3 regions of the Shewanella sp. 6_MG-2023 genome follow, and region 3 is predicted to be linked to each of the others. Evidence: predicted binding sites of a transcription regulator. Region 3 holds the regulator's gene; each other region holds the start of a gene.
What was found. Region 3 encodes LexA, which represses DNA repair genes until DNA is damaged. Its sites were predicted from a motif close to TACTGTATNNNNATACAGTA; they were not measured.

Region 1 (10,279 bases), on a different contig from region 3:
AATGATAACGTATCACCATAAATTACACAGCCAGCAACATTAAAGTAACAACATCTGATTGCTCACAAGACTATCAAAACTGTCACCTTTGAGCCCTAATACTGGTTCTGCAATGGGCTCGATTTGTTTATCAAGGTAATATTGGTAATCAATTGATTCATTGGTTGCTTCTATAGGTTGCGCACCATTCAGAGTCATCCTGTAAGCGATCATGGTGCCTCTTTTACCAAGCTCCGAATTACCTGTTATTTGACATAGACGCGTTGCGGCTTTCACATGTGGTGAAGATTTAGCCGTATAATCTTCAATGTTACGCTTTAGGCGTTTTCTAAAAATTAGTTCATCATCAAATGAGCCATTTTGAAGCTCCTTAATTTGCTTTAACAAGTAGCCTCTAACGTCCCCTTGGCTAAATAATAACAAGTATAAATGATATTGCATTCTTCTGGCTAAAGGGCTCCAATCACTTCTGACTTGCTCCATGCCTTTAAAGGTCAGTGCTAATTGTCCCTCCTTGTCAGTGGTTGCCCCTACATAGCGTTTTTTACTGCCAGCATCTGAGCCTCTTAATGTCGGCATGACAAATTGATTAAAGTGACTTTCAAATTCAAGTTCCAAATAACTTTTTAACTGAAACTTGGTAGCACAAAAATCGGCCCATTTTTGGGTAATTTCCTGTGCCAGCATATGACCTAACTCACTAATATCGTCTATTTGATGCTTTTCTCCTAACCACACAAAGGTAGAGTCGGTATCACCATAAATCACCTTATAACCCAACTCTTCAATCCAAGCTTTGGTTTGCTTCATGATTTGATGGCCACGCATGGTAATCGAGCTTGCAAGCTTGGCATCATGGAACACACAGCCTCTAGAGCCCAATACGCCATATAAAGAGTTCATGATTATTTTAATGGCTTGGGACAGAGGTTGGTTGTTAAGTTGTTTGGCTTGCTCACGCTGCTGCGCGAGTGTTGTTATTAGCTCTGGCAATATGGGGTTGTCTCTGCTAAATCTTGCATTGAGAAAACCCGGCACAGTCACTTCGTCAGGCTGCTGTTCGCCCACCACCAAGCCTTTGGGATCAATCAAAAACGTTCTAATAATTGATGGATAAAGGCTTTTAAAGTCCAACACTAAAACATCTTTGTAAAAACCCGGGATAGAATCCATCACATAGCCACCAGGAGATTCAAGTCCATCACTAGCTGGGTGAGCAGGGGCAACAAAACCGCTTCGATGTAAGTGCGGTAGGTATAAATTATTAAAAGCAGCAACAGATGCGCCAACGCGGCCAAATTCTAAGCCGGTTAGTTTGGCCCGTTCAATGGCAAAAGCCAGCAACTGGGTTTTATCAAAAATATCCCATACTAGGCGGCAATCGGTAATATTATAAAACGCCAACGCGGGTTTATCATGGGCAAACAAATGACAAATTTCTTGGCCACGATTATCTACATGATCAATAGCCTTGCCTTCATTTAGTAATTGTTGCGACACATGCTCTAATGAATAGCGTTCAAAATGATAAAAAGCCGCTTTAATCCAATCGATGCCATCTAATACCACTCGGCCAGGCAAGGATAAGGTTTCAGGGCGATGCTTATCTTCAACCTTCCAGCTTAATACCGTCGCCCCACGACCAATGGTTAACGGTATCGAATGTAACTGACAACGTTTAAACAATAGTGACAAATCAAAAGTGACGACCGCCCAGCCAATAATGACATCAGGATCATATTCGGCAAACCAAACAATTAATCGCTTAATAAGCTCAACTTCGGTAACCACCCACTGAATATAGTGCTCTGACTCTTGAGGCTGTCCCACCATAATGACTAATTGATAATCTTGCCCATATAAGCCAACTGAATATAACTCGCCGCTAGGGCTACATTCGAAATCCAACGAAATCATAGAAAGCGAGATGTCATTATCGCTTTTTCTTGCTTTTACAGCTTGGTACACCGGCAATTGACTTAAGCTGGTATTCTGACTGTTACATAAATCAGCCTCTAAACTAGATTGCCCGATAAACTCAACATCAAAGGCAATAAAGCGTTCTATCAAATATCGCTGCTCTGCCCTAATATCTGCCTCATAAATCTCAATCCCCATATCATTGGCAATCCGCAATAACTGCCTTTGTACACTGGCTGACTTTAAATAAATACAGGCGATAGCTTGGTGATTAAAGTTTTTAAGCGCGATAGTTTCGATTCTGCAACCTTGATGAATATGTCCTGCGAGTTTTGGTATATCTATTTGACGGCAAAAACACACTACTTCAGCCCCGTCCACTTCTATCAGCACAGGGCCAGATCTCGTTTTTAAATAATATTGCAATATAAGTCGACCATCACGAAAAGCTGAATGCCGCGTCAACACTCGCCCTTTGATAGAAGTCACCTTATTTACGCTTACTGTCATAGTTTTTGGCTCGATTAAATATTTCGTGCAGTTCAATTCACTGTTATTATGTACAGCATATAACAGCGAACACATAAACAGTAAGCAAAGAATGCGAATAGGTCACTCATGTTAACGGATAAAGTCAAAAGTCAGATCCGCACTATCTATAAAGATATCGCGGCGGCAATGCCAAATTTTCGCTCTCGCCGTGAGCAAAACTATATGGTGGCTGAAATATCTAAAACACTGGCCGGTGAATATGACAAACACCGTCGCATTATGGTTTGTGAAGCCGGCACCGGTATTGGTAAATCCTTATCCTATATTCTTGGCACGATTCCGTTAGCCATTGCCAGCAAGAAAAAAGTCTGTATAGCAACGGCAACCGTAGCATTACAAGAGCAATTACTGCATAAAGATTTACCCTTCTTTTTGCAACAGTCTGGGGTAGACTTTAAATTTGGTTTAGTCAAAGGCCGTCAGCGTTATGTTTGCTTAGCAAAGCTTGAAGCCATGATCGGCCCCGAAGACACCTCACAAATGGCGATGTGGCAGACAAAGCCTGATCAAAGCCAGATTGACCAACTCAAAAAAATCCATAAAGATTACCAAGATAAAAAGTGGAACGGTGAAATCGACACTTTAGAGCAACCTGTTCCTGACTTTTTATGGCAGCAAATATGCTGTGATAAACACAGCTGCCATCGTCAGTTATCCAATCATCATAACTGCCCTTTTCATAAAGCCCGTGAAGATGTCGAAACCTGGGACGTACTCATTGTTAACCACAGTTTGTTATTTGCCGACTTAGAACTGGGCGGCGGCGTTATTTTACCAGAGCCTGAAGAGATGTTTTATGTCATCGATGAGGCGCATCATCTGCCAACAGTTGCCAGAGATTTCTCCAGCGCCCAAGCAAGTCTTCGCGGCACAGCTGATTGGCTAGAAAAGGCAGGTAAAACCTGCTCTAAATTACAAAACCAATTAAAAACCACTCATATTATTGCACCAGTGCAAGCGATGCTAGATCACATTAATGAGCTGGTTAGCCAGCTTAATCAAGTGGCACATTTTTGTGATACCCAGCCGCAGCTCTTTGCCAACCCAGAAACCCGTTTAAGATTTGAAAATGGCAAATTACCAGAGTCATTACTCATACAGGCCGAAAACTTAGCTTCAGCATCGAATTCTGCATTAAAGCAATTTAATAAAATTCAAACCGTTTTAAGTGAAGCGATAAAAGATGGTGAGTTACCTAAACATCAATCAGAAACAGTGCTTTCAGAAGCAGGCTTTATTTCCCAGCGTTTAGAAAACTTGCATAAATTATGGAAAATGCTCGCTAAAGAAGACTCAAAAAAAGGTGCGCCCATGGCGCGCTGGGCTGAACTGATCACAGGTAAACAACAGGATTATTTATTTTGTGCGTCTCCTATTGAAGTGGGTTTCATGCTCGAATCTATGCTGTGGCAAAAAGCCGCAGGTGTTGTATTGTGCAGCGCAACACTGCGGGCGCTGAATAATTTTAATCATTTTGCCCATCAAGTCGGGTTATCATTAAATGATGGCAGCCGCTTTTTGGCGTTACTATCGCCATTTGATTATCAAAATAATGCCACATTATTTATTCCTCAAATGAAGAATGAGCCTACAGATGAAGCCTTTACCGATGAGCTTGCAGAGCAGATATTGGCATTAGTTGAAGATGAAATGGCAACATTGGTGCTGTTTGCCTCTTATTGGCAAATGGAAAAGGTGACAGATCAAATTATTGGTAAAATGCCTAAAGAGCAGTTATTTGTTCAAGGAACTATGCCAAGACAACAGGTGCTAACTCAACATAAAGCCCGTTGTGATGCCGGAAAAGCCAGTATTATCTTTGGCACAGGCAGTTTTTCAGAAGGATTAGATTTACCTGGGGATTACCTTACCAACCTGATTGTCACCAAACTGCCCTTTGCAGTGCCGACATCACCAGTTGAACAAGCACATGCGGAATATATAAAAAGCAAAGGTGGCAACCCTTTCCTACAATTAACCATTCCAGATGCGTCACGTAAATTAATCCAAAGTTGTGGTAGATTACTGCGCAAAGAAGACGATTATGGCCGAGTGACTATTTTAGACCGCCGCCTAATTACCAAGCGTTACGGTAAATCGTTACTCGATGCCCTACCGCCATTTCGTAAAGTTATTGAATAGGTATTTTTTTGGAATTTTTGTTAGACCCTAGTCATTGGGTCATTCTGGCGATAATTGGTGTTGTTGCAGGTTTTATAGATGCCGTTGTTGGCGGTGGCGGTTTGCTTTCTATACCTGCACTGCTAACGATGGGCGTTCCACCCCATTTAGCATTGGGTACCAATAAGCTCGCAGCCTGTTTCGGCTCTATTACTGCAGGTTATACCTACTACAAACAACAACTCATTAAACCTTCCTTCTGGTGGGCTGCATTTTTGACGACCTTTATAGGTGCCATCATCGGCAGTTTTTTAGTTTATTTTATTGATGCTGCTTGGCTCGAAAAAATCTTACCGCTGATCATTATCGGGATTGCAATCTACACCCTTATAAGTCCCAAAGCGATGGGCGAAACTATCATCAATCAACCCACCGGGTTGCCATCTCAAAACAAACAAATAGTGCAAGGAATGTCCTTAGGTGCTTATGATGGTTTTGCAGGCCCCGGTATTGGCGCATTTTGGACAGTATCCAGCATCAGGCTGCATAAGCTGCCATTATTAAACAGCTGCGCCTTAGCAAGGCTAATGACCTCAGTGAGTAATGTTACCGCATTAGTCATTTTTGCCTTATTAGGCGAAGTGGATTGGATATTAGGTTTGTGGATCGGTGTTTGTATGATGGCGGGATCATTTATTGGGGCTAAATCTGCTATAAGATTTGGTATTCCCTTTATCAAACCGCTATTTATCATTACTGTATTATCCATTGCAGCACATTTAGCTTGGACGGCTTGGCTATGAGAAACACCAACCAACTCATTTACCAATTAAAACAGCAGCTCAGTTCATTAGAACAAGATGCCTTACATCACGATCAGCAATTACCTGCGCAACAAAAGAAAATGCTGCAAGATATTGAACGATTTAATTCACAATTATTTATTCAACAAGGTGCCCAATTAAGCCCTTGTATTGCCCAATTAAAAAAAGACATTCAGCAATTAGAAAAGCAACTTTCTTTCAAACTTGATGTCAGAATCATTGAGCTTAGCTGCCAGCGCATTCAAGATCGCTTTACCGCATTAAGACGAGCCTTAGTGACCACCAACCTGAATGTGAATACTGAAAAGCAAAAACGTGACAATAGCCGTGCACGCTATGCAAAAAAACAACAGCAACAACATTCAGACAGTGGCTTTGGCTGGATAGCCAGTAATGTAATGAAAAACAGCCACCAAATTTATCAAGAGCTGAACAAACATTTGAATTGGGCTACAACCTTTGAACAAAAAATAGCAGAAATGGAATCTGCACTTGCAAACTGTCATAGTACTGACAAAATCAGATTACAAAATGAAATTCTCTCTCTACATCGACGCTTAGGAAAATGTCGTCAAGCAATTAGTTATATAGAGGAAAGAATCCAGATGTTTGAACGACCTAATAGAAATTTAAATCGTTAAGGAGCAACAATGAATTTTACCCGAACGCTAAGTGCCACTTTACTTGCTTTAGCTACATCAACATCAGCTTTAGCGGCAAATTTAACCATTCCAATGTCGTTTGAGTATTTAGCATTGGATGGCAAAGAAATTGATACCAATAAGTTTACCCATAAATCAGATCTAGACCTTAGTAATGGCTCCCATAAAATAGCCATCCGTTACCACGATATGATTGAAGATGACTTCAGCGATAGCCAAAGCTTTATAAAATCAGCGCCTTTTATTGTCACTATTATAGTCGATGGCGATCATGAGTATTTTCTTAAGCCCGCAGACGGAGAATTTGTAAAACGCCCTAAAAGCTTTGCTAAAGATCCCCAAGTGATTATCTCACGCCAAGATAATGGCAAAGTCGATTACACAATTACCCAAACCGATTTTGAAGAAGGTTCATTTTTAGGCGGGTTATTTGGCAGTAATAAAGGTGATGATATTGACGCATTAGCAGCTTCTGCAACCAGTAGCAATGTCGCTCCAGCCGCAGTAAACACTGCAACTGCCACAACAGCGGCCGTGACCTCGACCGCAGTAGTTGCTAGCACACCTGTGACTCAAACTGCGACAGCTTCCACAACGACATCGGCTGTAACAGATAAAGCGGCAACTCATCCTGAGCAAATGCTGCAATATTGGTGGTTACAAGCTGATGAGCAAACACGCAAAGAGTTCATGAGTTGGGCTATTAAACAGCTTTAATGACTATTCCACTCGTTTATCACGCCAGCTACTCCAAGCTGGCGTTACCTAAAAAGCATCGGTTTCCTACCAGTAAATATCAACGTTTACAGCAATATTTACTTGAACAAGGTCTCGCTATCCCGCAAGATTTTCATCAGCCAAGCCCCATCGATATTAAAGTGTTAAAACAAACCCATCAAAGTGACTATGTTGATGGCTTTATCAATAACACCCTTACTAATAAAGTGCTGCGCCGTATCGGTTTTCCTTGGAGCGAATCACTAGTTAACCGCACCCTTCACGCGGTCAATGGCACAGTGCTAAGCGCTAATTTGGCAATTGACCATGGTATTGCCCTACATTTAAGTGGTGGCTATCATCATGCTCATTATGACTTTGGCAGTGGTTTCTGTGTCTTTAACGATTTAATGATTGCAGCCAAGCAAATGCTTATTAAGCAAAAAGCCACGAAAGTGCTTATTATCGATTGTGACGTACATCAAGGCGATGGCACTGCGGCATTGTCTCAAACCCAAGACAACATAATAACTTGCTCGCTTCATTGCCAAAAAAACTTCCCATTTAGAAAGCAACGCTCCCATCACGATATAGAATTTGATAAACACACTCTCGACGATGAATACTTATCGGTTATCAAACAAGTGATCCCATACCTCATAAGCATCCATCAGCCAGATCTTATCCTTTACGATGCCGGCGTTGATATTCACCAAGATGATGATTTAGGCTATTTAGACATATCAACCAAAGGCATATTGGCCCGAGATACATTTATTTTACAGCAAGCTAAGCAGGCAGAAATCCCGATTGCAGCGGTGATCGGAGGCGGTTACAGCCGCAACGAGCAAGCACTAACTCAAAGACATAGCCAACTTTTTATTGCAGCCAAGGCAATCTGGTAGCACACTAATGATAATCAGATAAACAAGTTAAATTTCATTCTATAGGGAGTCAAGGATGCAAGTTGATATTCGTAATTACTATGAAGTGCTTTTAATGGAAATATTAAGAGACGAAGGCTTACTCGAAGAGCTACCAGAGGAGTATTTAGCTGATTTATGCTGCGTTACCTTAAATCAACTTCCAGTTCGCTACATAAGACACCTCGTTGATACTTATTTTTTTGAAGATTATGCAGAACTGCAACAGATGAAAAACGAGATCCATAGCGCACTTGAAAAGTCACGACAGTTTTTAAAAGCCAACCTTCATAAAAAGTTAGTGGAAGATGCAGAAAGCGCAGCTAAAGAGCCTGCTATCAAGAAAATGCCAAACATCTAATGCGCAAAAATTTTAAATGGCTAGGTTGGTTTACTAAAGAAACACTCAACATAAACGCTGATAAAAAACGTTATTTTAAGTAAAGTAAGGTGTTTAGAGAGTTTTTGAATGAAATACTAGGAGTATTGGAGGTTCCCCTAGAGCCACACCTCGGCACACGAGTCACTTGCTGCGGTTGCTCCCTTCCAGGCCTGGCCGAGTTCACAAGTTATCATTGCGAGGGGACCCTAAGGTCACCATAGATTTCTAATTAAGCAAATAATTAAAATATTTAATATTCTTAAACATCTAAACGAACCCTGCTTAATGAGAACAACAGGATTATCCACTAAGCACTTGTCATGTTCAAGCTAAATTCGCTTACTTTTATCAACAAAGCGCTCGACTGCACAAGCTTTACTCGATCCCGGTTAAATTAGCTCATTATTTAACTGATTTAAGTATACAGCACCTGCAAAGTGCCAATTCAATTCGAGCTTACCAATACACAACACAATATACAGCAACTTGTCAGCTAAAATTAACTGCCAAAACCTCGCACTCAGCAAAATTATTTGACCAAGTGATAATGCACATCAACCACAATAAGATCACGATCACACTTTTAACCAAAATCAGTCTTTAATCATCAAAAAACACACAATTTGCTCAGGTTTTAACCCATCTTTCACATAAATCACTTATTATTAGTAATGGCAATTTTAGCAATCTATTTAGTAGTGAATAATACATTACCAAAATCATTGCAGATATTAGGGCTTACTGAAATTGGATACCAAACTGGGTTTTTGGCGTCAATCAACAAAAAACACCCACAGAGAGCAACTACTGATTATCGGCAGTTTAACAACTTAAAAACAACGAGTTGTAAATTGCAGTATTTAGAAGTACTCCTTTCGGAATAGTAAGATCTTAATCACGGCGGTAGAGTTTACAAGTGGTTAAAATAGTACAGCTTATTTCGAATAAGTTTGGATAGTATCCATACGCTTGATTTTATGATGAAGGATCAAGTGAAAATAAATCTCTTGCAGGGAATAATGATGAATAAATTTAATTTAAATACGACTGCTAAAGCGGTATTCAGTGCAGGGCTATTAGCTTTTGCATTGACTGGCTGTGGCAGTGATGGCAAAGACGGTGAAGATGGTGAAGATGGCTTGGTCGGCAAACCGATTGGTTCTGTTTCATCGCTAACAAGCACTATTACTTCAGCTAGTGTTGATGAAAACAACTTCTTATCTGTAGACTTCAAATTATCAGATCCGAATGGTGTTGCCGTAACTGGTTTGACAATAGCTGACGTAGCAACCATCACTTTTGGTCGTGTGGGAACAGCTGATGAAATTGGTGAGGATGAAATTGTTAATCCAAGCCCAGATAGACAAATTTGGTTAAGCTACTTCAATAAAGACAAAGGCGACGGTTACTTCACAGGTTCTAGTTCTTATTCTGGAAACGTTGATTGTACTAACTGTTTTATCGATAACAAAGATGGTAGCTATTCTGTCACTCTCGATAAAGCCATCGATACCCTAGATAAATATGATTATGTTGCTGATACAACTAATGGTGTTTACATGTCTATTAAGACAAGTAACAACCAGTCAATGACTCTCGTCAATAACAGCTTCTTTTATTGGGTTCCAGCAACTGATGTTGCTGCTGAAAAACCGTTACAAATTTTGGCAAACTCTGATTGTCAAACATGTCATAGAGCCGGCCAAGATGGTGAGCTTGCTATGCATGGCAGTAAGCACGTGACGGAAGAAGCTTGTTCTTTCTGTCATACCGATTACAACAGTTACATTAAAGAAGACAAAGATGCTGACGGTAATGTAATTGGTGAAGCGTACGAGTTTGATGGTTCTATTAAAGGTATGGTTCATAGTATTCATACTACGGCTAACTTTTCGGATGAGGGTGTTTATCCTCAAATGACGTCAAACTGTTTGACTTGTCATAATCCAAATGAAGACTTCAACTTAACTGATAGCTGGAAAGCTGACATTGATACGACTGCATGTTGGAGCTGTCACACCCCAGGCCCAGCAGCGGAAGCCGCTGGTGTTCCAGCATCTCATCAACAAGGTGCTAATTGTTTCGGTTGTCACGGTGGTGAAGGTCGAGGTCGCGGTGCTGAAGATGCTCATTATGCTCTAAACAGCAATTTCTTAGCAACAACCCTAAAAGTAGAGT
Region 2 (10,279 bases), on a different contig from region 3:
ATTGGGATAAGCCAATACGCCCATAACGGCGGAATATTTAGGGGTTACGGGCATAATGGGCCCTGAAAAGCCGCTGGCCAATAAGTTTTTCATCAACACGCGCCCCGCGCGCTTTTCACTATTTGAGGCACCAATAACGGCGATGGAAGTGGGTTTAAATAATGTGTGAATACTTCTTTGGCTCATAATACCCTCAGCATAATCATTAACGCGTGGTAATTGCTTGTAATAAGACGTTTTTACATATCTCTGATAGCCATACTATTTTAGCTTCATGGCGCCGCGATGAACTACAAATAATCGCCATGTCTATGGCGACTTCTTTTTTGTGCAATTCAGCATCGATTTTAAAATTATAGGAGTAATGATCGGCCAGTAATTGGCGATGTAAACTATAGTTGTCGGTAATGATTGTCGGATTATGGTTTTCATTTAATTCACGAAAATATTCAACATGTTCATTTAAATCATCAACTAATAGCTTTACAAATTCCCCTTGCTCATTGCCCACTTTAGTAACATAACCAGAAGCCACTTTTTTCTGATACAGCTGCTGCGGTCTGTCTCGCAATGATTGCACGCCGATATCAATGGAGCCATCGATCAAGCCATCATTACTGGATTTTCGCCATTGTCTTAACTCTATGGTGGCATTGGTTTGTTTGCGTAATTCATTGATTAGGCTTTTACCCATTAATACCATCAAGGGTTCGCCTAAGTGCACCGAAATGAACTGCAGGTTTTTAGGGTCAAAGTATTCTGGTTCTAGGGCTAAGCTAATTTGCTCGATAGAACTTTGGATTTGCGGGGCGATTTTATCGGCATAACTGGTGGGTTGTAGGCCATTAGCGGTGCGAATAAATAACGGGTCGCTTAGTTCTTCACGTAATTGAGCCAATACTTTTGAGACAAATGATTGTGAGCGGCCCAGTTGCTTGGCGGCTTTTTGGGTCGAGCCTGATCTATACAGGGTGACAAACACATTCAGTGCATTCAAATCCATGAGATACCGATAAATAAGTGCAATTTAACAATATATTACACTATAAATTCGAATCGTACATTGGGACTAAAGTAAATAGTTCATTTGGAATATCGGTTATTCCGTTATCACAGTGAGTTATTGCTAGTATTCAGCTCATATACAGCGAGACATTGTTACTCTCCCTGTTAAATATCTCATGTTTTTAGGATCTTTATGACTGAATTACCTGATATCGACACGGTTCAACCATCATTGAGCAATAAGTTATCTTTCTATGTGCGAAAAATGACCACATTTATTTTATCGTTATCGGTTATCGGACTTTTAAGTTATGGCTTCTCATTACTCACTCAAATACACGGTAAGCAATTACCTGAAGGCTACTTTGTTAATGGCTACCCCAGCATTTTAACCCTATTAGATTCTGAATTTTTTATGGGCTTTGTGTTTGTGGTCACCATTTTGATCATTTGCTATGTACTGCTGTTATTTTGGAAATTACATGAAGTTGCAGTTCATAAGGCAGAAGCCATGTCGAGTGCCCATACCCAAATTGTGTTTGCTTTATCTTTATGTGGTTTGTTTATTGATAAGACCTGGTGGGTACTGGCGATAATCATTGCTTTTGGGCGCTGGGATGTCCTATCTAAACGGTTATCAAGCATCATTAGTAATGGCATCAAAGGAGTTAAATCATGAAAGAGATCATGTTGCCTTATGTGTTAATTATATGGCTCTTAGTCAAATTAGGGGTCATTCAATGGAACCTTACTAATGCGGTACGCACCATTGGTTTAGGAATGTTTATTGCTTTTTCATTGTTTACTGGCCATCGCTTTTGGTCACCCGCTGATTTAACCGATAGCTCAACCATTAAAGCGCCTCATGCAGTGCTAAGTCCACTCATTGGTCAGGAAGTTGAAAACGTCTATGTGACTCATAACCAAATCGTTAAAAAAGGGGACTTGATTTACACCTTAGTATCAGTGGATAGCACGGAACAAATCAAAGCCCTTGAAGCCAGTAAAAATGCAGTACAAGCGCAGCACGCTGCCGCAATCCAACAAATTAACGCTTTAAATGTCAGTATCAATAATGATGAGCGTAATTTAGCGCGTCTAACGGCCTTAAAAGAGCATGCAAGTCAGGTGGACCGCGATAATTTACAGGCGCAGATTGATGCCAATCGTGCCCAAGTGGCTGCCAATATTGCCCAGTTGGGCGCGCAAACAGCGCAAATGCAAGCTATTGAGGCTGATATTGAATCGGCTAAATGGACAGATTCACGTCGTGAAATACGGGCTCAATATGATGGGCAGCTTGCCATTACCAATGTAACTGAAGGCACCCGCTTGGGTAATATGCACTTGTTTGATACCAGTAAGAAATTTTTAGAAATGCGCATTGCCGATCAATCATATCGCTATATAAAACCTGGGCAGTTTGCCGAGTTCTATGTGGATGCTTATCCGGGAGAAATCTTTAGAGGCAGAGTGCACAGCATTACTTCAGGTACGGGCGAAGCCATGATTAACCCCATGAGTGGCAGTCAACATGTGCGCCAGCATGTGGGTAACAATGGCGGCTCTCATGGTCGTACAGTCGTTATTGAGTTTGAAGAACCTGAAGGTTATTCATTACCGATTGGGGCAACCGGCTCAGCTTGGATTTCTGCTGAGAAACCCCATCCAGCATTGGGCTTTATGGATATCATTGGCGCGGCGACTGTTAGGCTTAAAGCGTTAAAGTCGTACCTTAATGCGCTTTAGTGAATGCGTTCTAGTGAATGTGCTTTCGTTGCGAGTCATTGGTATTAGCATTAGCAGAGTGAGTAATATGACTCGCTCTTAATTGCTTATTACCACAGGGTTTACTCATCCTAACTGAATTGATTCAAGCTAATTACTTTAACCTTTAGACAATGCCACTTGTGTTTCATTACAGCTTTCAAGGGCACTATTTTGCTCAAAGTTTTGGTTGAGCTGGTCGTTATAGTAGTCGCTAAATTCGCGCATAAGCCCTAGTGCCAATATTGCTATTGTCATTACTTGGTAGAGTATTCCTGACCATGACATCAAATATATTGAAAGCATCAGGTTTAATCCATTACTGGCAACCATAGCTAACCTTAGTTGACTGCCCGCTAAGAAGAATAAACTAAAGCTCATTACGACTGCAGCGATGACCGCACACCATTCACTCCAATGCTCAGCCCACAGAAAACCCTGCGTCATGGCAATAATACTAAAGCTGAGTGACATGGCTAAAGGCGATGTTAACCAGGCAGTCGATGCAAGATTTTGCTGGTTATTGCTATTCAAACTTTGACATAAACTAAAGCGAATAACATTAACTAGTTGGTTGGCCATGCCGAGAAAGCTGCCTAATAAGCCTAAATGGATTGCGGTAAGTACTGACGCTATCATATTGCCATGAATAAATTTGCAGTCTTGTTGTTGGCTATTTGCCCACCAGCCAATGGCCATTGAGACAAAGCCAATAAGCTGAAAGTAAAATAGGGGCTCGGCAATAAACTGAAAATCAAATGCGGAAAAATCTAACACAGGCAAGCACAATCCAAGAAAATTAAGGATGCGTATTGTCGTTTTTTTCAGCAATAACACAATGGCTAAAATCGCATAATAGCCTCGCTCATGTGATTAGATATAAAACTGTGAACTGGAGAGTGTTTTTTGAACAGCTAGAGTTGGCTAAGTTGTATTTTTGTTGAGCTTAAGATCGATTAATGTACTGTTTGGGTTTGATATTAGTTGTCCATTTTACGCTAATTTAAAGCCAGAACTAAACCTGAACCAAGTCAGAATAAAAACCAGCACACGCAAATCAATTTATCACCAATTTAGCCACAGTGGATTTGCGGAATATCTTGCCAACAGCTGGTGTATTGCGGGGTTAATAGCTCACGGCGCATATGCCATTTACCTCCAATACCTTGGGCGGCGACAAATATTGCATCACTACCGTAGCGTTGATTTAACTTATCAAAAACCTGCATCAAGGCAGGATCTTTTACTGGGGCAAACAAGTCTGTTTGCAAATGTTTGACCGGTGATAAATCTAACAATCCAATCCCGATTTTATAGTAGCGAGTATTGGGGTTATAAAGCTTACGGGCAATTTCTGCTGCGTAACTGATGATTTCACGGTTGTCATTAGTTGGATATGCACAGCGGTAATGATATTTAAAGCCATTAGGCTGTTCATCATAAGGGGAGTTACTGGCAAAGATCAGTATGGTGCTAGCCACAGAGCCTTGCTTTCTGGCTTTGGCTGCCGCGATACCAGCATGCTTACTGAGCGCCTGTAATAATGAGTCTATATCGCTAATACGTTCACCGACACTACGAGTTGAAAAGATCTGCTGTTTATCTGCTCTGGCGCTATCCCAGCCTTTACAAGCCTCGCCATTGAGCTCTCTGACTGTACGCTCGATTTCAATACTAAATTGGCTACGAGCAATGCCTGGTTGTAATTTAGCCAGATCCAGTGCGGTGGTGATCCCCATGGCATGTAATTTGTTACCGATCCGCGAACCGATCCCCCACACATCGGTGACTTTCATTGTCGCTAAAATGGCATTTCTTTGCTCAATGGATTGGATATAACATACCCCGTTATAGCCCTGGAGCTTTTTAGCGGCATGATTGGCCACTTTGGCAAGGGTTAAGGTGGCAGCAATACCGACACACACAGGTAAGCGGGTTTCTTTCCATACCGCGCGGCGGATCATAGCGGCATGGCTTAATAAACACGGGATCGCAGGGTAACAATGTTTAAATGACAGAAATGACTCATCAATAGAGTAAATATGTTGCTCAGGTGCAAAGCGGCCAATCACTTCCATCATAGAGTGAGACAAAGAGGCATAAAGCTCATAATTGGAGGAAAGCGCAATCACGCCTGCTTTTTCACAAAAATCACGCACTTCAAAGTAAGGACCAAATTTACCCACTCCTAATGCTTTTGCCTGGCGGTTAGCCGCCACAATGCAACCATCGTTATTGGACAGCACCACGATAGGACGGCCACGCCACTCTGGGCGAAACACTTGCTCGGCGCTGCAATAAAAAGAGTTGGCATCAACGAGTGCATACATAATTTAACTGTCCGTTAGTCGTTAGTTTAATCAGCTAACATTAGTTATTAACTAATATAGGGCTTTGGCGATGACAACGGATTGAACGGATCACCACGCCTTCAACACTGAAGTTGTCATACTCTTGTATCGTGACACTCTGGTGAAGATCATTTGCCGATAATAATAATCGCCGCTTGATATCAATGAGCTTACAGACAAAGTTGCCGTTATAGTTTGCCACTATCACATCATGGTTTTCGACACTGACATGGCGATCCACAATGAGAATATCCTTATCAAAAATGCCGATTTTCTCCATAGAGTCGCCGCTAGCTTGGCCAATAAAAGTGGCACTGGGATGTTCAATCAATAGCTCATCTAAACTTAATGGCAGTTGCCGATATTCAGCAGCAGGACTTTCAAAACCAGTAATACCGGCACAAGCAAAAATAGGAATAACCTTCATAACAATCGACACCCAACAGTACTGTATGTTTATACAGTATTATAGCTGTCCCCGTAAAATTGGCAATAAATTCCGTAAGGTTGTCGAATAAGTGTGCGAATTGTTGGTTATTTAATCTGTTATGGGTCATTGAGGGAATGCTTTGCTGAGTGAGCTGAACTAAACAGCATTGCTAAGTACTAAATTATGAGCAAGGTAAGCGTGAGTGTTTAAGATTGAGTGGCGACTATTATCGAGCTGCTGTCGAACCATTAGCCGAAAATAACCTAATAAGCATTCTTTAAGGAAAAACGTTAAAAGTTAATTGTTTGTTCAGCTTACGTTTAGCTTACGTAGGTAAAATAGAGGCAAGTTTAAAGCTTATTATCAGTATCAGAATTCAGTATCAGAATTTTATAAAGCGCTAATACTGACGATGAGTTCAAGTGCAAAGTGCTAATCAGCCAGAAATCAGTTGTTCATCAACGGGAGTAAACATAATGAAAAAAGTATTTATCATTTCAATGTTAGCAATATTATCTTTTGGCGCGAGCGCTAGCCCATCGACTCAAAAGCCCGTTGTCATTCAAATTCAGGATTCATTCACGCAAATCAATAGTGCTTTAAGCTGCTCAATTGTATATGCCCACACTCCGATGACTTTACAGGCCGATTATTATAAAGGAGTGGTCTACGAACGCTATTCAGATCTTGTTGAACAACTCGTGTTATCAGGCCAGTCAGAAGAGGGCGCAAGACAAACAGCGATTGAAAAAATTGTCATGCAAACACAAACCATTGAACAACAAATCAATGATACTAAAAGCGGTGGAAAAACAGAGTTAAAACAACTGCTGCAACAAACGGCTAAAAAGAATGATTGTGTCCACTACGCAAATAATTAAGATGTACGGGCATAGTTAATATTCATAAAGCGATTAATATTTACCACGAATAAAGCAGACATTTTACCGTGGCAAGAACTTCTAGTTCTGAACAGAGTAGTGGTCTGCTAAACTGCCTTTGTCATTTCTAATCAATTAAAATTTTTATGCAAAGTAAGCCACTTCGTCAAGCCAAAACAATCGAGAATGTTTTCAACAGTGCCTATTGGCACCTTGGTCAGCAAGATTTTACTATCAATGAAATTCGCACCAAGCTTGAGCGTAAAACCGATAACCAGCAATGGATTGACACTGTTCTCGCTAGACTCATTGAAAGTGGCTATTTGAAAAAAGATTTTGATTTTGCCGTTCGCTATTGCGAACTGGCCTTTAGTCATGAGACGGGTAAAGGCGCTATCAAACGTAAATTACAATTAAGAGGCGTATCAGTTGCTGAAATTGATACCGCAATTGAACAAGTCATGCATGAGCAAAATGTCGATTCATTTGAAATGGCGACAGCGCGATTGCAAAACAAATTTGAACACTTTCATGGCACTAATAAAGAAAAAGTTTATTCACAGATGACCACCAAAGGGTTTTCTCGCGCTGAAATTGATTACGCACTATCACAACACCCTCAAGTTGACACCCTGCGCAGTAAATTAGCCATAAAAGCAGACAAGGCTGACCTGAAGTCTGAAATTATCAAGTTGTATAATAAAGGCAAAGGCAAAACGCTGATCTTGCAAGAATTAAAACAGCGGCTTCTTGATGTCAGTGATTTCGAAGAGCTGATATACCAACTAAGCCTAACAGAAGAGTTAGACTTTTATCTCAGTTGTAAAAGTCAGCTGGCTAAAAAGCGTTATGATTTATCCGACTATAAAGAAAAGTCCAAAGCCTATGCTTACTTATCTCGAAAAGGCTTTGATAGTGATGAAATAAAAGAGGCCATGACTTTAGATGATGATGCATAGCTTCTGTCTATTTAAACTATTTGGAGTTTTAAAGCTACTTACTAGCTTGTCGTTGTGCTAATTCAATCTGTTGCCAAATACTCTCTGCTGCAGAGGAAAGGCTAGCGTAACTTTTTATATCCCCCTTTCTTTGTGCCTGCATGGCTTGTTCTTGCGTTAAATCATATTGCTTGCGTAAGTTTTTAATGGGATCTCGTTTGAATATGCCAAACATAGGTGAATCCTGTTAGAAAGAAGATGCATAGTTATACGCCTCAACGAGGAAATAGTTTATAAAAGTGCAATTTTAATGGTCGTAAGTTTATATATTGGCTGTTAAATTAAATTGCTGTTGGTCATGCTTGCTAACAGTGTTTGAGCCCCTAGGTTCGCTTTTCATTCGGCACATCAAAAAGTCGTGAAAAAAATTCAACCTAAGAATCATTGCAGTAAAGAGATTTTTTAATAAGTTTACGTTTTTAAGTTGTTAAGGTTAAATTTTTTGATATGAATATAATGAGTAAATTAAAACAAGAATGGTTTTTAGTCGCTATGGTTGCAGCGATTGCATTGGCTATGGTGTCAGCTGATGTGGGCAAGTCTGGCGGGATATTACAGCTTGATCAAGTAACGGCTATTGGTATTGCCATGGTGTTTTTTTTACATGGGCTTAACCTGTCACCTAAGGCAATAAAAGCGGGCGTTACTAACTGGCGACTACACCTTTATATTCAATCGGCCACTTTTATTGCTTACCCGATCCTGTGGCTACTTTTTGGGGATTCACTTTTAGCCTTTATGCCTGCAGCGCTAGCGTTTGGTTTTTGCTATTTATTCGTATTGCCAAGTACCATATCTTCTTCAGTAGCAATGACAAGCGTAGCCAAAGGCAACATACCTGCGGCAATTTTCAATGCATCGCTTTCAAGTATTATAGGCGTTTTTATAACGCCATTATTTATTCAGCTGTTTATGAATCTCGATGGCGCTGAATTAAACCTGATGGATTCGGTGTTTTCTATCGCCAAACTATTATTAATTCCAATGATTGTTGGCCAGCTTTTAAGGCCGTTATTACTGCGCTTTATAGAGAAACATAAATCCGTGATAAACAAAGTAGACAAAATCGTCATCATCTTGATTGTTTACAATGCCTTTTGTGATTCGGTTATTAATGGTATTTGGAGTGAATTTTCAGCTTGGTTACTGCTGTATTGTATTGCCATTTGTACCCTAGTGCTGTTGTTTATGGTGCATGGGATCCAATGGGGCGCTAAGCGATGTCAATTTAATAAGGAAGATGAAATCGCCGCGGTGTTTTGCGGCACTAAAAAAACCTTGGCAGCTGGTGTACCGATGGCGCAGGTTATTTTTGGATCTGATCCCGCATTGGGAATGATTTTGTTACCCATCATGCTGTATCACCCAATACAGATTTTTTATTGTGCACTGTTAGCTAATCGCTATGCAAAGCGATTAGCAAAATAATGTAACTGATTAAATTCAATGCATAAGGATGGGTAATGACAATTTTAAAACTAATTAGCTGCACTGTAGATGATGATAATGTTGCCGCTTTTACAGCAAGCCAATGTGCTTGGCAGCAATTAGAAAATTGTAGCGGATTTTTAGCACAAGCGGGTGGCTGGCGCGCTGATTTAAATAAACTACCTTTGCAAAATTATGCTGCACCGTTGCATGATAAAAACATAAATACCGCCGTGGTTTTCGGGTTTTGGCAGTTAGTTGAAGATGTTACTGCCTTCATGCAAACTACGCACGATCAAATATTTACCACTAATCATCAGGGTAAAACCTACCAAACCTGCCAGGTTAAGTATTTTGAAATGTTGCCAACATCGTCAAACTTAGTTGTGGCTCACCTCAACTCAGAGATTATCAGCATTAGTCATTATGTGGCTGATTTAGCGCAAATGGCGCAACTGCAGCAACTTTACTTTGACAACTACTCATCAAAGGGGTTGATTGATTGCCAGCTTTTAAGGCTTAGTCGCTCACTTAAGTCACAAGCTAGTGCCCAAGAAGATACAAACGTAGAAGCAAAAGTTGAGTTCATGCTGGTTTGCTGGTGGAGCAATCAACAAAAAGTTGTTTTAATGCAAAATAAAATCCAGCCAAAGCAAGAACAACAAGGGCAGTTAACAGCGTTATCTGAACAGGTTATTAAGCTAGAGGCGAAATGGAATGTGCAAGCAAGAGCTATTGAAATAGCTAAGGATATAGCAGACTGATATTCAACAGCCTGCCTAATTTTAATAAAAAGTCACCGGTAAATAAAAAGTCTATTTGTATTCAATAATACGAGCGATATAGCTAAATTTACCAGAGTCATTGCGATAGTTTCGGTACAAATCAACTGAGAATGCCTTTGGTTTATCTTGATCAATTTTTACGGCAATTTTATCACTTAACTTATCTATATTAGATTCATTATAAACATAGAATTTGTTCACTTTTTCAAGCCCAAGCTGTTTAGCTTTGTGGCTTGTGGTATAAATTTCGCTATAAACGTCTTTGACAAATCCTTGATAGGTAACGCGTTCAAAATTAGCATTTTTATCAACAGTGATAAGAATATCAGTTTGCTCATCTAATGTTATTAACTGCTCCATTGCTGAGTCTAATTTATGATGGGCTGCTTCGTTCAATGTCTCTGCAGAAACACCTGCAGATAGTGAAATAAGTAATGCTGCAACCAATGTCATTTTCATTCTATTACCCTAAATTTTTAATTCGTAAAATATGTTTAAAATCACCTAAAATTAGGCCGATAACTACTGTTTTAAGTTTTTACGATGATTTGTTTAAATACATCATAATCAATCATTAACGCTGTGCTGAATGCCATATGAAGGATTGAATCCTACATATATAGGCTGTGTTTAA
Region 3 (10,279 bases):
TCTCACTGACCGTGGCGGACAATAACATTAACTGAGTGACATTACTTTGATTGACTTCAAAGTGATCGCTACCGGAAATTAGCTTTTGTTCAACAAACAAATCAAGCACTTGATCCACATAGGCACTTAAATCTTCAATGCCCATAAACAGCTCAGCTTTCAATAATGGGTAAAAATCATTAACAATTTGCTGGATTTTTTCTCGGCTAAATTCTTCATATTGCACCAAGCAACTGGCGATTAATGAAGGCACCGCCATTAGATGAATTATGTTATTGCGATAATAGCTCATCGCAATCACTGAGCTATCTTCAATTGCGATAATTTCGCCGATGGCATCTGTGGTTGAGGTAAATTTATTCAGCGACAAACATTGCTCAACTAGGTCATGAGCTGAGCCCTCAGCCACCGACGCATACTCAGTATAAGGAACATCCTTTAAGATTTTCAGGTAGAGGTCTAGCTGGGTTTCAAGCTCACTGCGCTGCAGGGCGTTTTGCTCTGAAGCCAGCAGCGCCATACTTGCTAATGTCACCGAACTCGCTGCGGCGGCGCCATTGATGTTAGTCATCACTTTATTGGCCAATACATTTACTGCTGGCGTTAACCATGATGGCTTTTGATCCGGATCTTGAGCAATTTCTTCACGCCAATTTGGCGATTGTTGATTTAAAAATTGCTGCACATTGATTGGCTCGCCAAAGTTAACGTAACCTTGGCCAAAGTTGCCTAATTTACGCAGCGCACCAAAGACCTGCCACACTGATTCTTTTTGCTTTTTCTTACCGCTTAACTCTTTATGATAGGTGGACACTTCCATCACATGATCATAACCAAGATAAACTGGCACTAAGGTTACTGGGCGTTCAATGCCCCGCAGTACACAGTTAACTGTCATCGCTAACATGCCGGTCTTAGGCGCTAATAAACGACCGGTACGAGAACGACCACCTTCGGTGAAGTATTCAACCGAATAGCCTTTAGCAAATAACTGATCTAAATACTCACGAAACACTGCGGTATAAAGTTTATTACCGTTAAAGCTACGACGAATAAAGAAAGCACCACCACGGCGGAACATAGGGCCTGCTGGCCAAAAGTTTAAATTAATACCGGCGGCAATATGCGGCGGCACCATGCCTTGGTAATACAAAATATACGACAGCAGTAGGTAATCCATGTGGCTACGATGGCAAGGCACATAGACAATTTCATGACCATCATGATGCAGCTTACGCACTTTTTCAGCGCTTTTAATGCTAATACCGCTGTATAACTTATTCCACAACCAAGTAAGAAAGCGCTCAGCAATACGCACTAAGCTGTCTGAGTAATCCGCTGCAATTTCATCTAAATACTGAATCGCTTTTTCGCGGGCTTTGTCTTCAGGAATTTTTTTATTAAGCGCTTCTTCTTTTATCGCTTGAGCAATGGCATCAGACTTTAATAATGAGTTGAACATTGCCTGACGATTTGGCAGTTGTGGGCCTGTCATCACTTTACGTTGCCGTCTAAAGTGCACTCGCGCCACACGGATAAGTTTATGCGCAATACTGACATCAGTGCCGTGTTCATCAGCCATATAACGTAGCGACATAGCATTTGAAAATTGAATAAAGCTATGGCGACCTAAGAACAAAATCATCAACCATTTACGTAACCAGGTTGGGTTTTCACGCTCAAATACGGCTGCGGTCATGGTGTCATCTTCTTTACCAGGGATACGTCCCCAATACAGACTCACTGGCACCAATTGAATATCAAGTTGATCATTTTTTTTATGTAAGGCTAATAAGCTGGTGAAGTTATCAACAAATTTTTCGCCACTTAAACGCTTGCCAAATAGAGGCTTACGACCTTCAATACACACAATTCTAGGGGTATTTAAGCCATCAACGTCTAGTCGCTCATAAGGGCTCGGTAAGCCATATTTGGCGGTCACTTCATTTAATGCCGCAATATCACTGAGTGATTCTGTCTTCATCACATAGACCACTGGTTTATCTGGGTCTAAGTTCAGATCGGCAAAGGGATCTTCAGGCACAACAACCGTGTGCACCATCAGTTTTTGAATCCAACGTAATGATTTTGCTATGATTGAGTCAGGTTTTAACATGAGTGTTCGCATATTCAACATCAATTAATTGGCCATAGAATACCAGATAATGGTTCAGTTTCACTAACAAGGGTCTATACAGAGAATATTTGTTCAGTAAAAATAGCCATATCCGAATAACAACCAACCTATTTTCAATCAACACTACTGTATAAATATACTGTTTAAACAAACGATGTGAGAAATAGCCAATTTCATCGGTTTAAAAAGCTGACTTACCTTCATTAACTAAATAATTAAATTACATATACTTAACCGTGCCCCCATATATAGCCAACAAGAATTAGATGATAATAGTTAAATTAATTTGGTTAATACTTGCGCGATCACCGATACTGTATATAATGACAGTCACTGTATAAAAAAACAGGAATCAATATGAGACCTTTAACGCCACGCCAAGCTGAAATATTAGAGCTAATTAAATGTAATATCGCCGAAACAGGTATGCCGCCAACTCGTGCAGAAATTGCAACTCGATTAGGCTTCAAAAGCGCCAATGCCGCTGAAGAACACTTAAAAGCACTGGCAAAAAAAGGCTGTATTGAAATTATTCCTGGTACCTCTCGCGGGATCCGCATGGTGCAGGTGGAGGAGGAAGTTGAAGCAGGCTTACCACTTATCGGCCAAGTTGCTGCAGGTGAACCTATCCTTGCTCAAGAGCATGTTGAACAGTATTTCCAAGTTGACCCAGAAATGTTTAAGCCCAATGCTAATTTCTTACTACGCGTTCGAGGCGACAGTATGAAAGACATTGGTATTTTAGAGGGCGACTTATTAGCAGTGCATAAAATGCAAACTGCCACCAATGGTCAAGTTGTAGTGGCACGTCTTGAAGACGATGTAACCGTGAAAAGATTTGAAAAGAAAGGCAATATTATTTATTTACATGCTGAAAATGCAGAATATGAGCCGATTAAAGTTGATTTAAGTTGCCAAAACCTAACGATTGAAGGGCTTGCTGTTGGCGTTATTCGTAATGGAGGTTGGTTATGAACACATTAATAGGCAATGCACCGCGTCACCCTGGATTATGGGTAGATATGGCATCTGATCCCTTACCCACTAAACAAGGGATTGAAACCAAGCGCACCCAAAACCAAGGCTTAACTGAATTGACTCAATTATGCAGTCAGTTAGCCATTTTAAGTCAGCAAGGCCGTTGGATTGTACTGATTAATCCGCCGCATATCGGTTATAAGCAAATTCTTGCTAATGCCAATGTTCGTATGGACAGAGTATTGTTAGTTCACACCAAAGATGAAGTCGAAACCCTGTGGGCGATGGAAAAAGCGCTCACTAACGGTACTTCAAGTGCAGTAATTACTTGGACACCACCATTAGATGCCCGCGACAATCGCCGCATTCAATTGGTTGCCAAAAATGCCTTAGCCCAAGGGCTTATCATTGAAGATGTAAATACTCACTTACCTGAAGGCGACCCATTAACGCAAACTTTAGCAGTACAGACTCGGGTAAACCTTACCTCGTTTCACTAGTAAAATATGACTAAAAAAGCCCTTCACTACGCTGAGGGGCTTTTTTTTGCACTTTTTTCAGCAAATTAGATGATAAAGTGATCTTGATCAATATTTAATCTCCAAGTAATGTAGTTAACAAGGTAGTAACAATTTATCGTACTGCCGAGAATAAATGTCAAAAAGATACAAACGCTATTAAAAGATTGAGCTGGTACCGTGCGGTATAGAAAGCCTTGAATGTAAAGCGTCAAATATAATTGATAAGTTCAGTATTAGGTACAAGTGTGGCACCGTAACGTAATAACATAATTGAGTTTTCAAGCTCAAAGCCACCGTGTACTTTGAAATGATCAAACTTTTTCGGGTATGAAAAGTTTGCATAGAGCAGAGTATTACTGTGTGGCTTTTCTTTGTAATTGCAATTCGCAATTAGCAGAGGAGTAGTCTTGTGAAGCGATTGTTGTACGGATTAATGGTGGCGTTGCTTGCAACCCCACTCACAGCGGCAGAGATGCCCTTAAACATGACTCAAGGTGTAACAGAGATCAGTGGCCAGGTTTACGACCTGCATATGATTATTTTGTATATCTGTTGCGCCATTGGTGTCGTGGTCTTTGGGATCATGATTTATTCCATGATCTATCACAGAAAATCTAAGGGTGCAGTTGCAGCCGACTTTCATGACAGTACCAAGGTTGAAATAGCTTGGACAGTATTGCCATTTCTAATCCTAATTGGCATGGCAATCCCAGCAACAAAAACGCTGATTGCTATGGAAGATCCCAGCGATGCTGAACTGACAGTCAAAGTGACGGGCTCTCAATGGAAATGGCATTACAGCTATTTCAATGAAGATGTCGAGTTTTTCAGTTTATTATCTACCCCAGCAGACCAAATTACTGGCACCGCAGATAAAACCGACACCTATCTTTTAGAGGTCGATAAGCCGCTGGTTTTACCAATAAATCGTAAAGTACGTTTTTTAATGACCTCGGATGACGTTATCCACTCTTGGTGGGTACCAGCATTTGCCGTTAAAAAAGATGCAAATCCTGGTTTCATCAATGAAGCTTGGACTAAAATCGATAAAATAGGTACTTATCGAGGCCAATGTGCCGAACTATGCGGTAAAGATCATGGCTTTATGCCTATTGTTGTTGAAGCCGTTTCTGAAGCAGACTTTGACCAATGGCTAATCGACCAAAAGCAATTTGCTGTCGATGCTAAAGCCGCTGCACAAGCCTCACTGAGCCAAACCCTTAGCTATGACGAGTTAATGGCCCAAGGCGAACAAATCTACATGGGTCGCTGCGCGGCTTGCCACCAACCTAATGGTGCTGGTTTACCTGGCGTCTTCCCTTCCCTAATTGGCAGTCCAATGATTAAAGGCCCAGTGTCTGGTCATATCGATATTGTCGTTAATGGTAAGCCTGGCACTGCGATGCAAGCGTTTGCCAAGCAGCTAACGGCAACTGAAATTGCTGCAGTAGTCACTTATGAGCGTAATGCTTGGGGTAATGACTCTGGCGATACCGTGCAAGCGGCTGATGTGAGTGGCAATGGGACAAATTCTAGCGCTACACCAACCACTGCAGACGCTCCTAGTGCAGGCACTTCTACCGCAGACACGTCAACGCCTGTGACTTTACCAGCAAGCTTACCTACAGCTGAACAACTTGAAGACACTGCAACACAAGCTGTGACTGAAGCGGCAACACAAGCAGCAGAAGTTAAAGCTGTGGTATTGGATGACTTGACGATGGATGAGTTAATGACCATGGGCGAGCAAGTCTATATGACTAGCTGCGCTGCATGTCACCAAGCTGCTGGTACTGGCTTACCTGGCGCGTTCCCTTCATTAGTAGGCAGCCCACTCATCGTCGGTCCAGTGACGGATCATCTTAATATTGTCATCAATGGTAAACCTGGCACGGCAATGCAAGCATTTAACTCGCTACTTACGCCACAACAGCTTGCTGCAGTGGTGACTTATGAGCGAAATGCCTGGGGTAATAACTCTGGCGATGCAGTTCAGGCTGCTGATGTTGTTGGTCACGGAAAGTAAGGGATTAAAATGAGCACAATTACACAAGATTCACCAGCCGCTCACGACGATCACCATGATGACCATCATCATGGGGCGCCAAAAGGCATTATGCGCTGGGTTTTAACCACTAACCATAAAGATATTGGTTCAATGTATCTGTGGTTTAGTTTCATTATGTTTTTAACCGGCGGCGCAATGGCCATGGTCATTCGTGCTGAGTTATTCCAACCCGGTTTACAGTTAGTTGAACCTAACTTTTTTAACCAAATGACCACAGTCCATGGCTTGATTATGGTATTTGGCGCAGTCATGCCAGCCTTTACCGGCTTAGCTAACTGGCTCATTCCAATGATGATTGGTGCGCCAGATATGGCACTACCGCGGATGAATAACTGGAGCTTTTGGATTTTACCTTTCGCGTTTGCGATTCTACTTAGCTCGCTATTTATGGAAGGTGGAGGCCCCAACTTTGGCTGGACTTTCTATGCACCACTGTCAACAACCTATAGCCCTGATAGCACAGCATTATTTGTGTTCTCAGTTCACATTATGGGCATAAGCTCGATCATGGGTGCTATTAACGTGGTGGTGACCATTGTTAATATGCGTGCTCCGGGTATGACTTGGATGAAGCTGCCATTGTTCGTCTGGACTTGGCTGATTACCGCCTTCTTGCTAATAGCAGTGATGCCGGTATTGGCAGGTGTAGTAACCATGGTACTGACTGATAAATACTTTGCCACCAGCTTCTTTGATGCTGCTGGCGGCGGCGACCCTGTGATGTTCCAGCATATTTTCTGGTTCTTTGGCCACCCCGAAGTCTACATCATGATTTTACCTTCATTCGGGATTATCTCGGCCATTATTCCCACCTTTAGCCGTAAAAAGCTTTTCGGTTATGCCTCCATGGTATACGCCACCTCAAGTATTGCGATTTTGTCCTTCCTAGTTTGGGCGCATCACATGTTCACCACCGGGATGCCAGTATTTGCAGAGCTATTCTTCATGTACTGCACCATGTTAATCGCAGTGCCTACTGGGGTGAAAGTGTTTAACTGGGTTGCAACTATGTGGCGCGGCTCAATCACCTTCGAAACCCCGATGCTGTTCGCCATTGCATTCATCATCTTATTCACCATCGGTGGCTTCTCTGGCTTGATGCTAGCGATAACCCCAGCGGATTTCCAATACCATGATACTTACTTTGTGGTAGCGCATTTTCATTATGTACTGGTGACTGGCGCAGTATTTTCCATTATGGCTGCAGCATATTACTGGCTACCGAAATGGACAGGATACATGTATAGCGAAACATTAGGTCGTTGGCATTTCTGGTGCAGTGTTATTTCAGTGAATGTACTGTTTTTCCCAATGCACTTTTTAGGCTTAGCAGGCATGCCACGTCGTATTCCAGACTATGCAATTCAGTTTGCTGACGTAAACCAAATTGTCTCTATTGGTGGTTTTGCCTTTGGTTTATCACAACTGATTTTCCTCGCTGTGGTACTGAAATGTATCAAGGGCGGCGAAAAAGCTGCGGATAAGCCATGGGAAGGTGCTGAAGGGTTAGAGTGGACTATTGCCAGTCCTGCGCCTTATCACTCATTTACCACCCCACCAGAGGTTAAATGATATGAGCCAGCCAACAAAATCAAACCGTAATTTACTTATTGGCCTAGTACTGGGTTCAATAGGTATGTTCGGCTTTGGTTTTGCGCTAGTGCCTTTGTATGACGTGCTTTGCGATGCCTTGGGGATTAATGGAAAAACCCAAAGTACTGCCAGCAGTTATGAGGCTGTGGTGATTGATAAAGACCGTACTGTAACCATTGAGTTTATTGCCCAAGTACAAAGCAATATGCCGTGGGAGTTTGTGCCAAAAGTGAACCGCATGCAGGTTCACCCCGGCGAACTCACACGTACTGCGTTTTTAGCGAAAAACTTATCTTCAAATAACCTCGTAGGCCAAGCAATACCCTCGGTATCGCCAGGCCAAGGCGCGGCTTATTTTAATAAGACCGAGTGCTTTTGCTTCAATCAGCAACCCCTAGCAGCAATGGCCGATGCTGAATTACCGTTAATTTTTTACGTGGATGCGGATTTACCTGAATCCATTAACACTTTGACTCTCTCTTATACCCTCTATGATATTACAGACAAGCAGACTGCAGCCATAGAGCAAGGAGCAGCAAGATGACAACAAAACATGAAAACTACTACGTGCCAGCGCAAAGTATCTGGCCAATTACCGGCGCTATCGGATTATTTCTGATTGCATTTGGCGCAGGTACCTACATCCAACAACTTTCAACTGAACAATCTTCTGGCGGCTACACCCTAATCGCGGGTATTGCTGTAATTATATTTATGCTGTTTGGCTGGTTTAAAAATATCATTGATGAGTCAATGTCAGGTTTATATTCAGCGCAAATGGATCGCTCTTTTAGACAAGGCATGAGCTGGTTTATTTTCTCAGAAATCATGTTTTTCGGGGCATTTTTTGGGGCATTGTTTTACGCTCGAATGGTAGCAATACCTTGGCTCGGCGGTGCATCAAATAATGCCATGACCCATGAGGTATTATGGCCAACATTTGAAGCCATTTGGCCGCTAGTGAAAACCCCAGATGGTACCACCACTGAAGCCATGGGTTGGGGCGGATTGCCGCTGTATAACACCCTCATTCTACTGACCTCTTCAGTCACCTTGCACTTTGCCCATGTGTCGTTAGAAAAATCAAAACGTGGCGCACTGAAGGTTTGGTTAGGACTGACTATTTTGCTGGGTATCGGCTTCTTGTTTTTACAAGTTGAAGAGTATGTCCATGCCTACCAAGAAATGGGGCTCACACTCACCTCAGGGATTTATGGTAACACCTTCTTTTTGCTAACTGGCTTTCACGGTATGCACGTCACCTTAGGCACAGTATTTCTAATAATCCTGTTCTTTAGAGTATTGAAAGGTCACTTCACCCCAGATAATCATTTCGCCTTTCAATCCGGAAGTTGGTATTGGCATTTTGTTGATGTGGTGTGGTTATGCTTATTTATTTTCGTGTACGTCTTATAAGGCTGCAAAGCTAATAAGGTCTAGGATTTGGGCTTATCCAGCCAAATCCTAAGGCCAGTAACAATAACAACATCACTAACGCAGAAAAGATCACTCGACGACCTAAATATTGGCTCATAGATTGTTTATTTTCCGCTTTAACCATAATAAATAGGGCTCTGGCTAAATTAAATAATATGAATACAAGCAGCAGTACTAAAACAAGCTTGAAAATAACTAAGGTATCTAAGGTTCCCACGGGCTCTCCTTTGCGCGTTTGGCGACTTTCTACTGGGTTATTGCTAGTTGTTACTGTGAGTGTGTTTTCTATTTTGGTCAAGCTCGGTTTATGGCAACTTGATAGAGGAATTCAAAAACAAGCTTGGCAAGCCACCTTAAGTGAAAGGCAAGCGTCCAGTGAATTGGATTACCACACTTTTTTAACGCTAGATAGCAGCGGTCCACTAACGGGTTATCGCATTAACGTCACCGCTAAGCCCGTTAATGAACAAATATTACTGCTTGATAATCAAGTTTATAACGGCCAAGTGGGTTATCTGGCTTATCAAGTATTTGCAATATCAGCCACAGAGCCATGGCTACTGGTTGAACTAGGCTTTACTGCAGCGAATAAAGACCGCCGCATATTACCCGATTTAGCGCCATTGCCTGCGGCGCAATATCAGCTCACAGGTCGAGTGTATCAGCGCCAAACCAATCCCTTAAGTGACCAACTTTATGTGGAACAATTTACAGTAGAAAACCGTGACGTGATCCGTTTTCAAAATTTAAATCTCGTGGCCTTAGCAGAGAAAATAGGTCATCAACTGGCACCGGCAGTACTGCAGCCAGATATAACACCGAACATGACACTAGCAAAACCATGGACACCTATTCCACTGTCAGCCCAAAAACACCAAGGCTATGCATTGCAATGGTTCACCATGGCAGCAGTATTTTTATCGCTAATGCTATGGCTTGGTTGGAAAACATTTAAGCCTAAAATTAAGACCTAAAGTTAAAACCTAAATACAAGAGTAACTAAATTAAAAATAGTGACTTAAGTAAAAAAACTCATCCTATAACAAAAACAGTCGTAACAAGAGGAGCAAGTATGAACTCCCCAGCAAAACCTAAAGGTAACAAGACATTATATCTACTGCTGCTGGTATTTATTTTACCGGTGGCTATGGCTAAATTAGTCTTGAGTCTAGATTTATATAACGGCGCCGCCACTAACAAAGGTGAGCTAATCGGCGCACAACTTAATTATCAAACCTTAGCCATGACCAACCCTGAGCCGCATATGTGGCAGCTGGTGTATTTATTACCAAACCAATGCCTAGAACAATGTCAGCAACGTTTGTATGTCATGCATCAAAGCCATATCGCCTTAGGTAAACATCAAGATCGCGTCAGCCCAATTATTTTACTCACCCCAGATAGCGACACCGCAATTTTAACTAAACTGCAAGTGCCGTTTGCTACAGCCAGTGCCAGCCCTGCAATGGCCGCATTACTGACAGAGCAGCAAATGATTATTGTCGATCCCCTTGGTAGCCTAGTCATGAAATACCCAGGTATTAT

Region 1: a site for LexA is predicted at 2,469-2,488, ahead of dinG (ATP-dependent DNA helicase DinG). Genes of this name have one in related genera too.
Region 2: a site for LexA is predicted at 5,570-5,589, ahead of Q4533_RS13905 (LexA family transcriptional regulator). Genes of this name have one in related genera too.

What each region holds. Positions count from the first base shown of each region.
Region 1 is NZ_JAUOQU010000002.1:171,531-181,809, reverse strand. It holds gene Q4533_RS02015 (DNA polymerase II) at 40-2,430, opposite strand; gene dinG (ATP-dependent DNA helicase DinG) at 2,539-4,614, shown strand; gene Q4533_RS02005 (TSUP family transporter) at 4,623-5,396, shown strand; gene Q4533_RS02000 (primosomal replication protein) at 5,393-6,058, shown strand; gene Q4533_RS01995 (DUF2057 domain-containing protein) at 6,068-6,796, shown strand; gene Q4533_RS01990 (histone deacetylase) at 6,796-7,701, shown strand; gene Q4533_RS01985 (late competence development ComFB family protein) at 7,757-8,080, shown strand; RNA gene ffs (signal recognition particle sRNA small type) at 8,215-8,311, opposite strand; gene Q4533_RS01975 (OmcA/MtrC family decaheme c-type cytochrome) at 9,124-10,279, shown strand, end outside.
Region 2 is NZ_JAUOQU010000023.1:42,911-53,189, forward strand. It holds gene Q4533_RS13875 (bifunctional acetate--CoA ligase family protein/GNAT family N-acetyltransferase) at 1-186, opposite strand, end outside; gene Q4533_RS13880 (LysR family transcriptional regulator) at 206-1,003, opposite strand; gene Q4533_RS13885 (magnesium transporter) at 1,199-1,684, shown strand; gene Q4533_RS13890 (HlyD family secretion protein) at 1,681-2,754, shown strand; gene Q4533_RS13895 (YgjV family protein) at 2,893-3,549, opposite strand; gene Q4533_RS13900 (Y-family DNA polymerase) at 3,846-5,102, opposite strand; gene Q4533_RS13905 (LexA family transcriptional regulator) at 5,143-5,550, opposite strand; gene Q4533_RS13910 (hypothetical protein) at 6,030-6,434, shown strand; gene Q4533_RS13915 (RecX family transcriptional regulator) at 6,581-7,393, shown strand; gene Q4533_RS13920 (DUF6435 family protein) at 7,428-7,607, opposite strand; gene Q4533_RS13925 (bile acid:sodium symporter family protein) at 7,889-8,860, shown strand; gene Q4533_RS13930 (DUF4937 domain-containing protein) at 8,896-9,624, shown strand; gene Q4533_RS13935 (hypothetical protein) at 9,676-10,104, opposite strand.
Region 3 is NZ_JAUOQU010000006.1:1,774-12,052, reverse strand. It holds gene plsB (glycerol-3-phosphate 1-O-acyltransferase PlsB) at 1-2,116, opposite strand, end outside; gene lexA (transcriptional repressor LexA) at 2,495-3,112, shown strand; gene Q4533_RS05085 (cell division inhibitor SulA) at 3,109-3,615, shown strand; gene coxB (cytochrome c oxidase subunit II) at 4,046-5,662, shown strand; gene ctaD (cytochrome c oxidase subunit I) at 5,672-7,276, shown strand; gene Q4533_RS05070 (cytochrome c oxidase assembly protein) at 7,278-7,841, shown strand; gene Q4533_RS05065 (cytochrome c oxidase subunit 3) at 7,838-8,713, shown strand; gene Q4533_RS05060 (DUF2909 family protein) at 8,724-8,951, opposite strand; gene Q4533_RS05055 (SURF1 family protein) at 8,962-9,708, shown strand; gene Q4533_RS05050 (hypothetical protein) at 9,807-10,279, shown strand, end outside.